3 regions of the Actinopolymorpha sp. B11F2 genome follow, and region 1 is predicted to be linked to each of the others. Evidence: riboswitches for the same ligand, from Rfam matches in the RefSeq annotation. Region 1 holds a riboswitch; each other region holds the start of a gene.
What was found. A riboswitch is a leader RNA that binds a small molecule or an ion and turns the genes downstream of it on or off. The one in region 1 is predicted to bind cobalamin.

Region 1 (3,270 bases):
AGCGACCCCGCCCGCCCCGCAGTTACCACGCGTGCCCAGGTCGGGCGGCGAGAACGCACCTTCGTAGCTCCCTGCCCCGTCTTCACCGGCGCCACGCTGGCGATGGGCGAAGCCCTGGAAGCCGAATTCGTCCGGTCTCCGCCCGAAACGGACCGGAATCCGCCGGCGCGGTGCGCGCGGTTCCGCGACAGGAAGCGCGTGGCGCTCAGCGGCCTCCGCGGCCGGTGGGCGTGGTCGAGCCGATACCCTGTGGATCGTGTTCCGACGCCGTACGACCGAAGAGGCGCCGCCGCCGTCCGAGCCTGCCGCCGAGACCGCTCCTGCTCGACCGGGCAGCAAGGGTCGGCCCACCCCCAAGCGCCGCGATGCCGAACAGGCACGCAAGGCACGCGTGTCGGCACCGCGTGACCGCAAGGAAGCCATCCGCCAGCAGCGGGAGAAGGCCCGCGCCGAGCGGGCGAAGGTCCAGCAGGCGATGGTGACCGGCGACGACCGCTACCTCCCGGCACGCGACAAGGGCCCGGTGAAGAGGTTCTGCCGCGACTTCGTCGACTCCAGGCGTACTCCCGCGGAGTATCTCCTGCCCTACTTCCTGGTGATCTTCATCGTCATGACGATCCCCATGCCGCAGGTACAGATCGTCGCCACCTACCTGTGGCTGGTCGCGATCATCGTCGTACCGATCGACCTGATCTTCATGGGGCGCCGGCTGAAGCGGCAGTTGCGCGAACGCTTCCCGGACGAGAGTCACCGGGGTGCCGTCGCCTACGGCGTCATGCGGGCCACCCAGATCCGCCGGCTCCGCATGCCCAAGCCGCTCGTGAAGCCCGGCGAGACGATCTGAACGACGCCGCGACCGACGCGTCCGGCGAGGTGGTGCGAGCTAGTCGGCGGGGTGCAGGCTCATCGGCCCGTAGACCTCGCGCCCCGACTCGAGCAGCACGACCTGGTCGACGCCCACGGCGACGAGATCACGCCAGCACTCACCGACCCAGCTCTCCGCGTCGCTCTGCGAAGGGAATTCGCTGCGCGCCAACTCGCCAGCGTCCACAGGGTTGCCCTCGGCGTCCTCGAGCCGCCACGTCCACGTCATGGCAGGTGAGCCTAGTGGAGGCCCCCACCCTCCTTTGACTTCCGGGTGCGGGCGTGAGACCGTCCGTCCAGCACTACCGCCATGGGGTTGTGGTCGAAAAGGCCACCACCAGCAGGGGAAGCCGGTCCGAGTCCGGCGCTGACCCGCAACCGTAGGCCGCGTGCCAGGTCGCTCGATCCACTGGCTCCATCCAGGGGTTCGACACCAGGTGCCCGCGGCAAGCCGGAGCACCTGACCATGGCGGCCGGCTCCACACCACCCGTCGAGGTCTGCGGGCGGAGCCCGGGTCAGACACCCGAGCCCGCCCTCGGCTCCAGGCGTACGCCGCCTGCGTTGCCGGGGGCATCTCTCGTGTGTGGTCCGGTTCCCGCATCGACCGTGACCGAACACCGTGAGAGGACATCGATGCGGTCCGAGATCCGCCCCCGTCATCGCGCCGGCCTGCTGTACGCCACGCTGGCCGTTCCGTTCTTCGTCGTACTCTGTGCCGCTGTACTCGCGGCCGCACTCGCCGCTGGCACCGGCACCGCCCACGCGGATGCGTACCGCTTCTGGGGCTTCTACCAGTGGCAGGACGACGCCTGGGCACTGGCAAAGTCCGGCCCTTCCGGCGTCACCCCGAAGGACGGTGCCGTGGAGGGATGGCGGCTCGCCGTCTCGGGCGAGAAGACACCGCCCCGCCCGCCGCGGGCCGCCGGAGACTTCGATCAGATCTGCGGGACGACACCGGCCGAGACAGGCAAGAAGCGGGTCGCGGTCGTCGTCGACTACGGCCTCGCGGGCGAGGCCGAGGGCGAGCCGGAGCCACCGGACGCCCGCGGTGCATGCGCGGTGGTCGACGCGAAAGCCAGTTCCGCGCAGGTGCTCGCCGCCATCGGTGAGGTACGCGAGCAGAAAGGGCTGATCTGCGCCATCGACGACTTCCCAGCAACCGGGTGCGGCGACACCGTCGACTCGGTGCCGGAGTTCCCCACGCCCGAGCCGAGCGTCTCCCTCGCGCTGCCCGCGGCAGCCACTCCCGCCGGGGACTCCAGCCCAGCTGAGTCTTCAGAAACCGCCGCGAGCGCGGACGCCGAGTCGGGTGGGTTCCCAGTCCTGCCGGTGGCAGCCGTCGCGGTCGTGGTCGTGCTGATTGTCGGTGGGTTCATGATCCGGCGTCAGCGCAACGCCGACGCCGGCTCGACGGGCTGACGGGCCGACCCGTGCGTGCAGCCCATCGCCCCTCCTTCGCCCGGAACCTGCACCCGGGCGCGTGGTGGCTGTGGGCGCTCGGGCTCGCCACCGCCGCCAGCCGGACGACGAACCCGCTGCTGCTCGCCTTGCTCCTGGCGGTTGCGGGTTACGTCGTGGCGGCCAGGCGATCGACCGCGCCGTGGGCGAACTCCTATGCGGCGTTTCTCAAGCTCGGGTTGGCGGTCATCGTGATCCGCGTCGTGTTCCAGGCGGTGTTCGGCGCCGCCGTCGCCGGCCGGACGGTCCTCTTCACCCTGCCCGAGCTGCCCCTGCCGGGGTGGGTCGACGGCATCCGGATCGGCGGCCAGGTCACCGCCGAGGCGCTGGCATCGGCGGTGTACGACGGACTGCGGCTCGCCGCGATACTCGGCTGCGTCGGGGCGGCGAACGCGCTCGCCAACCCCAAGCGCCTGCTCACGCACGTGCCTGGAGCGCTCTATGAGCTGGGTGTCGCGGTCGTGGTCGCCATGACGTTCGCACCCCAGCTCGTCGCCGACGCGGCACGGGCGCGGGCGGCCCGCCGGCTGCGCGGCCAGCCGGACCGTGGCCTGCGCTCGGTCCGTGCCACCGCCGTACCAGTCCTCGAGGGAGCTTTGGAACGCTCCCTCGCGCTGGCGGCGGCGATGGACTCACGGGGATACGGTCGGCTCGGCAACGTGACCCGGCGGGCCCGCCTGCTCACCTCCGGCCTCGTCCTCGGGGGCCTGATGGGTATCTGCGTCGGCGTCTACGCGCTCCTCGACGCCGGTGCCACCCGAACTCTCGCCCTGCCCGCTCTCGGCGCGGGGCTCGTCACGGCGTGTGCCGGGTTGATGCTCGGTGGCCGGCGCACGGTCCGGACGAGGTACCGGCCAGATCCTTGGGCCCTGCCGGAATGGCTGGTCACCGCCAGCGGCGTTGCCGTCGCCGCTGGCTTCTTGTGGGTATCCATCGCGGGGGGCGGC
Region 2 (3,270 bases), on a different contig from region 1:
CATCCGGGACCGGGCCGCCTCCACGCTGGTGACGTCGGCGTCGAGCGCGTCGATGGTGTCGACGATCTCCCCGAACTCCGAATAGCACATGTGCGAGTGGATCTGGGTGCCGTCGGAGACCCCCGACGTCGCCAGTCGGAACGCCGCCACCGCCCACGCGACGTAGTCCGGTTGCTGCGCTGCTCGCAACGGCAACAGCTCCCGCAGGGCCGGCTCGTCCACCTGGATGTAGCGGATGCCCGCCGCCTCCAGGTCGCGGATCTCGTCCCGCAGCGCCAGCGCCACCTGCTTCGCGGTGTCGGCGAGCGGCTGGTCGTCGCGGACGAAGGACCACGCGAGCATGGTCACCGGGCCTGTCAACATTCCCTTGACAGGCTTCGTCGTCCGCGACTGTGCGTACGTCGTCCATTCCACCGTCATCGGCTCGGGCCGTGACACGTCCCCTGCGAGGATCGGTGGCCGGACATAACGACTGCCGTACGACTGGACCCAGCCATGATCGGTGCTCGCGTAGCCGGCGAGGCGTTCGGCGAAGTACTGCACCATGTCGTTGCGTTCGGGCTCGCCGTGGACCAGCACGTCCAGCCCGACATCCTCCTGCAGGGCGATCACCCGGTCGATCTCTGCCCGCATCGCGGCGTCGTAGTCGGCCGCGGAGATCCGACCCGCCCGCAGATCGGCCCGTGCGGCGCGGATCTCCTTCGTCTGCGGGAACGACCCGATCGTCGTCGTGGGCAGCAACGGCAGGTTCCCCACCGCCTTCTGGGTGGCCGCCCGGGAGGCGAAGTCGCCTCGTGGCGTGCCCTCGCCCAGCGCGGTGATCCGGGCTCGCACCCGCGCGTCAACCGCACCTTGCCGGGCCGTCGCGCGGGCGCGTGTGGCCGCGGAAAGCTCCGACTCGATCGCGGACCGCCCCTCCCGCAGCGCGCGGCCCAGCAGGACCACCTCGGCGACCTTCTGCCGGGCAAACGCCAGCCGTTCGCGAAGGTCCGCCGGCAGGCCTCGCTCCAGGTCGAGGTCGAGCGGGACATGCAGCAGCGAGCACGAGGTGCTCACGACCAGCTCGCCGACCGAACCCAGGAGCGAGGCGGCAGTGGCGAGAGCGCCGGAGAGGTCGGTACGCCAGACGTTGCGGCCGTCGACCAGGCCGGCGAAGAGCGTCTTCCGCGCGAGTCCCGCGCCGGCGATGCGTTCGACGTCGGCCCGGCTGGTCACGAGGTCCAGCGCAACGCCCTCCACCGGCGTACGACCGAGAGTCTGCAGTGCGTCGCCGATCGCGCCGAAGTACGTGGCCACGGCCAGCTTGGGTCGCCGCTGTGGAGGCAGGCCGCCAAGCCGGTCGTAGGTCGTACGGACGGCCTGGATCTCCTCGGGTGTCCGGTCGGCGGCGAGCACCGGCTCGTCGAGCTGCACCCAGGTCGCCCCGGCGGCCGCCAGCTCCGCCAGCAGGTCGGCGTACACGTCGAGCAGGCCCGGCAGCAGGTCGAGCGGCCGGAACCCCTTGGGCGCTTCAGTGTCAGGCTTCGCCAGCAGCAGGAAGCTGACCGGGCCGAGGAGCACCGGGCGGGTGTCGATTCCGAGCGCTGCCGCCTCGCGGTACTCGACGACCGGCTTGAGAGCGGCGTCGCGGTCGAGCCGGAACGCCGTCTCCGGGCCGAGCTCCGGCACGAGGTAGTGGTAGTTGGTGTCGAACCACTTGGTCATCTCCAGTGGCGGCACCCCGGCGGTGCCACGGGCCATCGCGAAGTAACGCTCGAGCCCCTCCAGGCCGGTGAACCGCTCCGGGATCGCGCCGACCAGTCCCGCCTGGTCGAGCACGTGGTCATAGAGCGAGAAGGTGTTGGACGGGATGTCGTCGACGCCGGCGTCGCGCAGCGACTCCCACGTCTGCCGGCGGAGTTGGACGGCGGTCTGGTGAAGAGTCTCGGCATCGGATCGGCTCGCCCAGAACGCCTCCGCCGCGCGCTTGAGCTCGCGGCGTGGGCCGATCCGGGGATATCCGAGCACGGTCGTACGTACTGCCATGGAGTCCTTCCCTCGGGAACTCAGATAGCGGACCGCGACGCCGGGGCGGCGCGCGGGCGGTCGGCAGGTCTTCGGACTCGTGGGCGCTCTGCGCTCTGCCTACTGGCCGTCGCTTCCCAGGCGACCGATGATGTCGGCCCAGTGCGTTCGTACGGCGGTCGTTCCCACTCACCGCTGCGGGGCAGTCCCGGAATCCCACCGGGTTCCCTCTCACCTCGCCCGGCCGGTCACGAAGGGTCGTGCCGGTCGAGCGAACCAACCACACCTACGACCATAGCGCCCAGGGCCCACGGACCGTTGCAGCCCGGCCGAAGCACAGGGCGGGTCTCGGCAGCTCCCTTGTCAGAAGGTGATGAGCGGTTCGCCTACCAGGTCGGCGACGAAGTTGACGAAGAAGAAGCCGAAGAACAGGACGTTCAACAGCAGGATCACGGTGTGCCAGGGGCGCGGACGTGCGGGCTTCGGCAGTTGCCTGTTGAGATAGATCAGCATGAACGGATAGATCAGGGCGCCGAAGTTCGCCATGTTCGCCGACCACTGGACAAGGCCGACCGGCAGCGCCAGGTGGATGACGATGCTGATGATCACGAGCAGCAGGATCATGAACGGGTAGTAGAACTTCCGTGGATCGCCCTCGATCCACGCGCGCAGCTTCGAACTCGTCGCATGCGAGGCGTCCGTGGTGGTTCGTACCATCGCCTCGAAGATGCCCAGTTGGGTGCTGAAGAGGACGAAGACGCCCATGAGCAACGCGACGTAGAAGACGAACGTGCCGTACTCGCCGCGAAGGACATCGGCGACGAACGTCGGAACGGTCTCGGGGGTCGGCCCTTCGCCCCGGATCTCCACCGCGCGCGCCATCAACAGAGTGGGGAGAAGCATGCCGAGCATCGCACCGACGAAGAAGACGCCCCACATGTCGGTGAGCAGCAGGCGGTACCACCGCCGCCACAGGGCACGGTTCTTCGCGTCGTCGGGGAACGTGATGCCACTCGCGAGGACGGCGTTCCGGTCGCCACGCAGACCGCTCAGGAAACCGACCCGGTGGCCCATGCCGTAGCCCTTGTCACGGTAGTGGCTCATGATGTACCAGTTCAGCCCGGACGCGAGGGCAGTGAAGCCCGCGAGGCCGCCGAGTTCGGTGGCGGTGATGCCGGCAGGTGGGGCGGCCGGGGTGACGAAGCCGCGAATCCCTTCCCACCAAAGGCTCGCGGGCACGAGCAGCAGGTCGAGGATCAGCAGGAG
Region 3 (3,270 bases), 580 kb from region 1:
GCGACGAAGCGGTCGCGATGGGCGCCCGCCGATGCGTGGTCGTAGTACCACCGCATGACCGAGGGGGCGAGGTCGATCAACGACGGCGAGATTCCCCAGCCGAGGTCGACCGCGCCGCGATGTGGGCTCGCGAACCAGTTCGCACTGCTCTGGAAGTCTCCGAGCATCCACTGGATGTTGTCGCCGTCGGTGATCAGGAACGAGGCGTAGTGGGTGTCCGGATCGACCTCCGGCGTGGCCGCCAGCGCTCCTTCCGGGGCCCGCTGGCTGAGTCGGCTGTGGCGGATGCCGGAGAGCGGCGCCAGGTTGCGCGCGTGGTCGGCAGGGATGGTCCGTACGCCGGCCTGTGACGACACCGACACGAACTTGTCCTCGCCCTGGGAGGCGTCGCCCCATCCGATCGTGGCGGAGTCCGGCGCGAGATCCCCGACGACCGAACGACGGAAGTCCGAGTTGCCGTCGTAGAACATCAGAGCCCCGGCCATCGTGGCGTAGTCGCGGAGCTGGTTCGCGAAGTCCGGTTTCTGCTCCACCACGAGGTCGTGCCGCAACCGCGACCAGTACGTCTCCTTCACCCAGCGGTCGTCCTTGCCACGTACGTCCGCGACTCTGCGCAGGCCGTGCTGCTTGGCGACCGGCTCCAGGGCCTCCTCCACGGCGACCGCGCCCGTCAACCCCGCGACGGTGGTGGCGACGTTGATGGACGGCTCGGCACGGCGGTAGAGGACGTACCGGTCGATGGGGCCGCCGTTCGTTCCCTGGCTGGTAAAGCGGTCGACCAGTGTCCAGAGGTCGTCGACCGGGACCAGCTCGATGTCGTAGCGCTCGGCAAGGTCGGCCAGCCACACCGGGTAGCCGACACCGGGCACGTCGAGATAGATGCCCGGGACATCGTCGTCGCTCCCGCCCCGGCTCCGGCGCGCCAGCTGGCCCTGAAGAGTTCCGGCCAAAACGCGTTCCTCGGGACTCAGCGCTCCTTCGCCGATCACGTACAGCCTCGTCGGGCGGACCCCCTTCGGATACAGCGCGTCGGCGGTCTGGTGCGCGCCGGGAGCCAAGGGCGCCGTCACGGTGGGGGCTGCGGCGGCTGCCGGGCCGGCCTGGGGGACTCCCGTGGCTCCCCACACGGCGGCACCGGCCGCTCCCCACGCCGCGCTGCCGAGCGCCTGTCGTCGGGACATGCCGGGACGATCGTTCATGGCGGACACAGCCTTCCGTCGCGAGCCGGGGCCTATCGCTGCGTGGTTCAGGATCGCTCGCACCGTACTGAGCCGCCTTCCGGCCGGCCAGGATTCGTCCCTACTCGGACGTGCCGAACCGGTGCCGGCGAGGCGAGTACGCGACCCTTCCGCCTTCCGCAGCGCGACACGCGACACACCGCATCTTGGGTTCCACGGTGTTGTCCGCCCCTACATGTAGCCTCTAGCTCGCTGGTGGTTCCTGCGGCCGTCCAGGCCGTCGGAGCCGCGGAGACACCCCGTCCAGGGGCGTCGCCGTCAAGAGGGAACCCGGTGCGAATCCGGGACTGCCCCGCAGCGGTGAGCGGGAACGAACGCCATCACCGGTGGTGATTTCCGGTCGTGCTTTCTGCCCTGGTGGCAAAAGTGCGGCCTCGTGTGGTCGCGAACGCACGGATCCAGCCGGTCAAGCACTGGACGTGGACGCATGTCCGGGAAGCGATGGCCAGTAGGAAGCACCTGCCCGCGAGTCCGAAGACCTGCCACCAGTGCGCGTACCTCCCCGTGCGCGCCGCCCGCCGGCCTCGAGGGAAGAGCCCGGGATGTTCCGCCGCCACGCCGTGGCGCGTTCGTGCGCGCTCGGCAGGCCGGTGTCGCGCATCTTCTTCCCCGACTCGACGGGCACCGTCGATCGAGCTCGCAAGGAGACAGCGTCCATGTCAGCAACCCATCCGCACACCCAGGTCGTCCGCAGGGACGGTACGACGTCGCCGTTCGACGCGTCGAAGATCGCCGTCGCCCTCACGAAGGCGTTCCTCGCCGTCGAAGGTCCGCAGGCGAGCGATTCGACGAGGGTCCACGAGACGGTCGAGGAGCTGACCCACCAGGTGGTGGCCTCGCTCACCCGGCATCCCGACCTCGGCCGGATCTGCCACATCGAGGACATCCAGGACCAGGTGGAGCTCGCCCTCATGCGGGGGGGTGAGCACCGGGTGGCGCGGGCGTACGTGCTCTACCGCGAGGAGCACGCCCGTGCCCGGATCGAACGTGAGCACGCCACTGTCAGCGACGAAGCCGAGAGCCAGGCCGGATCCGCTGTACGGGTGAAGGGACCTGACGGCGAACTCCAGCCGTTGGACCTGGGGCGCCTCACCCACCTCGTCGAGGAGTCCTGCGCGGGTCTCGAGGCGGTGTCGGCGAGCTCGGTCCTTACCGAGGTCCACCGCAACCTCTACGACGGGATCAGCCTGGCCGAGTTGGAGCTCGCGCTCGTCATGGCGGCCCGGACGTTCGTCGAGACCGATCCCGCGTACTCCCACGTGAGCGCCCGGCTGCTGCTCGACAAGCTCCGGCGCGAGGCGTTGACGTTCGTCTCCGGCACTCCCGACGAGGCGAACCACGAGGAGATGGCCGCGCGGTATCCCCGCTACTTCCGCGACTACGTGCGCCGCGCGGTCCGGTTGGAGCTGCTGGACCCGGAGCTGGAGCGTTTCGACCTCGACCGGCTGGGAGGGGCGATCCGGCCCGAGCGCGACCTGGCGTTCCAGTTCCTGGGGCTGCAGACGCTCTACGACAGGTACCTCATCCGTGGCTATCCAGAGGCCGGGGCGACGGCTGAGGCCGACGGACAGAGCCTGGGCAGCCGGTTCGAGCTCCCGCAGGCGTTCTTCATGCGGGTGGCCATGGGGCTCTCGCTTCGCGAGGACGACCCGGAGGCCCGCGCGATCGAGTTCTACGAACTGCTGTCGTCGTTCGACTTCATGTGCTCGACGCCGACCCTGTTCAACGCGGGGACGACCCGCCCGCAGCTCTCCTCGTGTTTCCTCACGACGGTGGCAGACGACCTCGACGGCATCTTCTCCGGGATCAAGAACAACGCGCTGTTGTCGAAGTACGCCGGTGGGCTCGGCAACGACTGGACTCCGGTCCGCGGAATGGGCGCCCACATCAAGGGCACCAACGGCCATTCGCAGGGCGTCGTGCCGTTTCTCAAGATCGCCAATGACACCGCGGTCGCCGTCAACCAGGGTGGGAAGCGCAAGGGTGCGGCCTGCGCCTATCTGGAGACCTGGCACATCGACATCGAGGAGTT

Region 2: it holds a riboswitch for cobalamin, as region 1 does, so the genes downstream of both, metE (5-methyltetrahydropteroyltriglutamate--homocysteine S-methyltransferase) here and ABN034_RS02650 (SCO2322 family protein) in region 1, are expected to answer to the same signal.
Region 3: it holds a riboswitch for cobalamin, as region 1 does, so the genes downstream of both, ABN034_RS00025 (ribonucleoside-diphosphate reductase subunit alpha) here and ABN034_RS02650 (SCO2322 family protein) in region 1, are expected to answer to the same signal.

The regions. Positions count from the first base shown of each region.
Region 1 is NZ_JBEFTX010000001.1:586,126-589,395, forward strand. It holds gene ABN034_RS02640 (DUF3043 domain-containing protein) at 257-844, shown strand; gene ABN034_RS02645 (hypothetical protein) at 884-1,093, opposite strand; cobalamin riboswitch at 1,159-1,347, shown strand; gene ABN034_RS02650 (SCO2322 family protein) at 1,499-2,284, shown strand; gene ABN034_RS02655 (energy-coupling factor transporter transmembrane component T family protein) at 2,296-3,270, shown strand, end outside.
Region 2 is NZ_JBEFTX010000023.1:6,570-9,839, forward strand. It holds gene metE (5-methyltetrahydropteroyltriglutamate--homocysteine S-methyltransferase) at 1-2,025, opposite strand, end outside; cobalamin riboswitch at 2,071-2,300, opposite strand; gene ABN034_RS30190 (Nramp family divalent metal transporter) at 2,368-3,270, opposite strand, start outside.
Region 3 is NZ_JBEFTX010000001.1:3,763-7,032, forward strand. It holds gene ABN034_RS00020 (GxGYxYP domain-containing protein) at 1-1,181, opposite strand, end outside; cobalamin riboswitch at 1,418-1,739, shown strand; gene ABN034_RS00025 (ribonucleoside-diphosphate reductase subunit alpha) at 1,829-3,270, shown strand, end outside.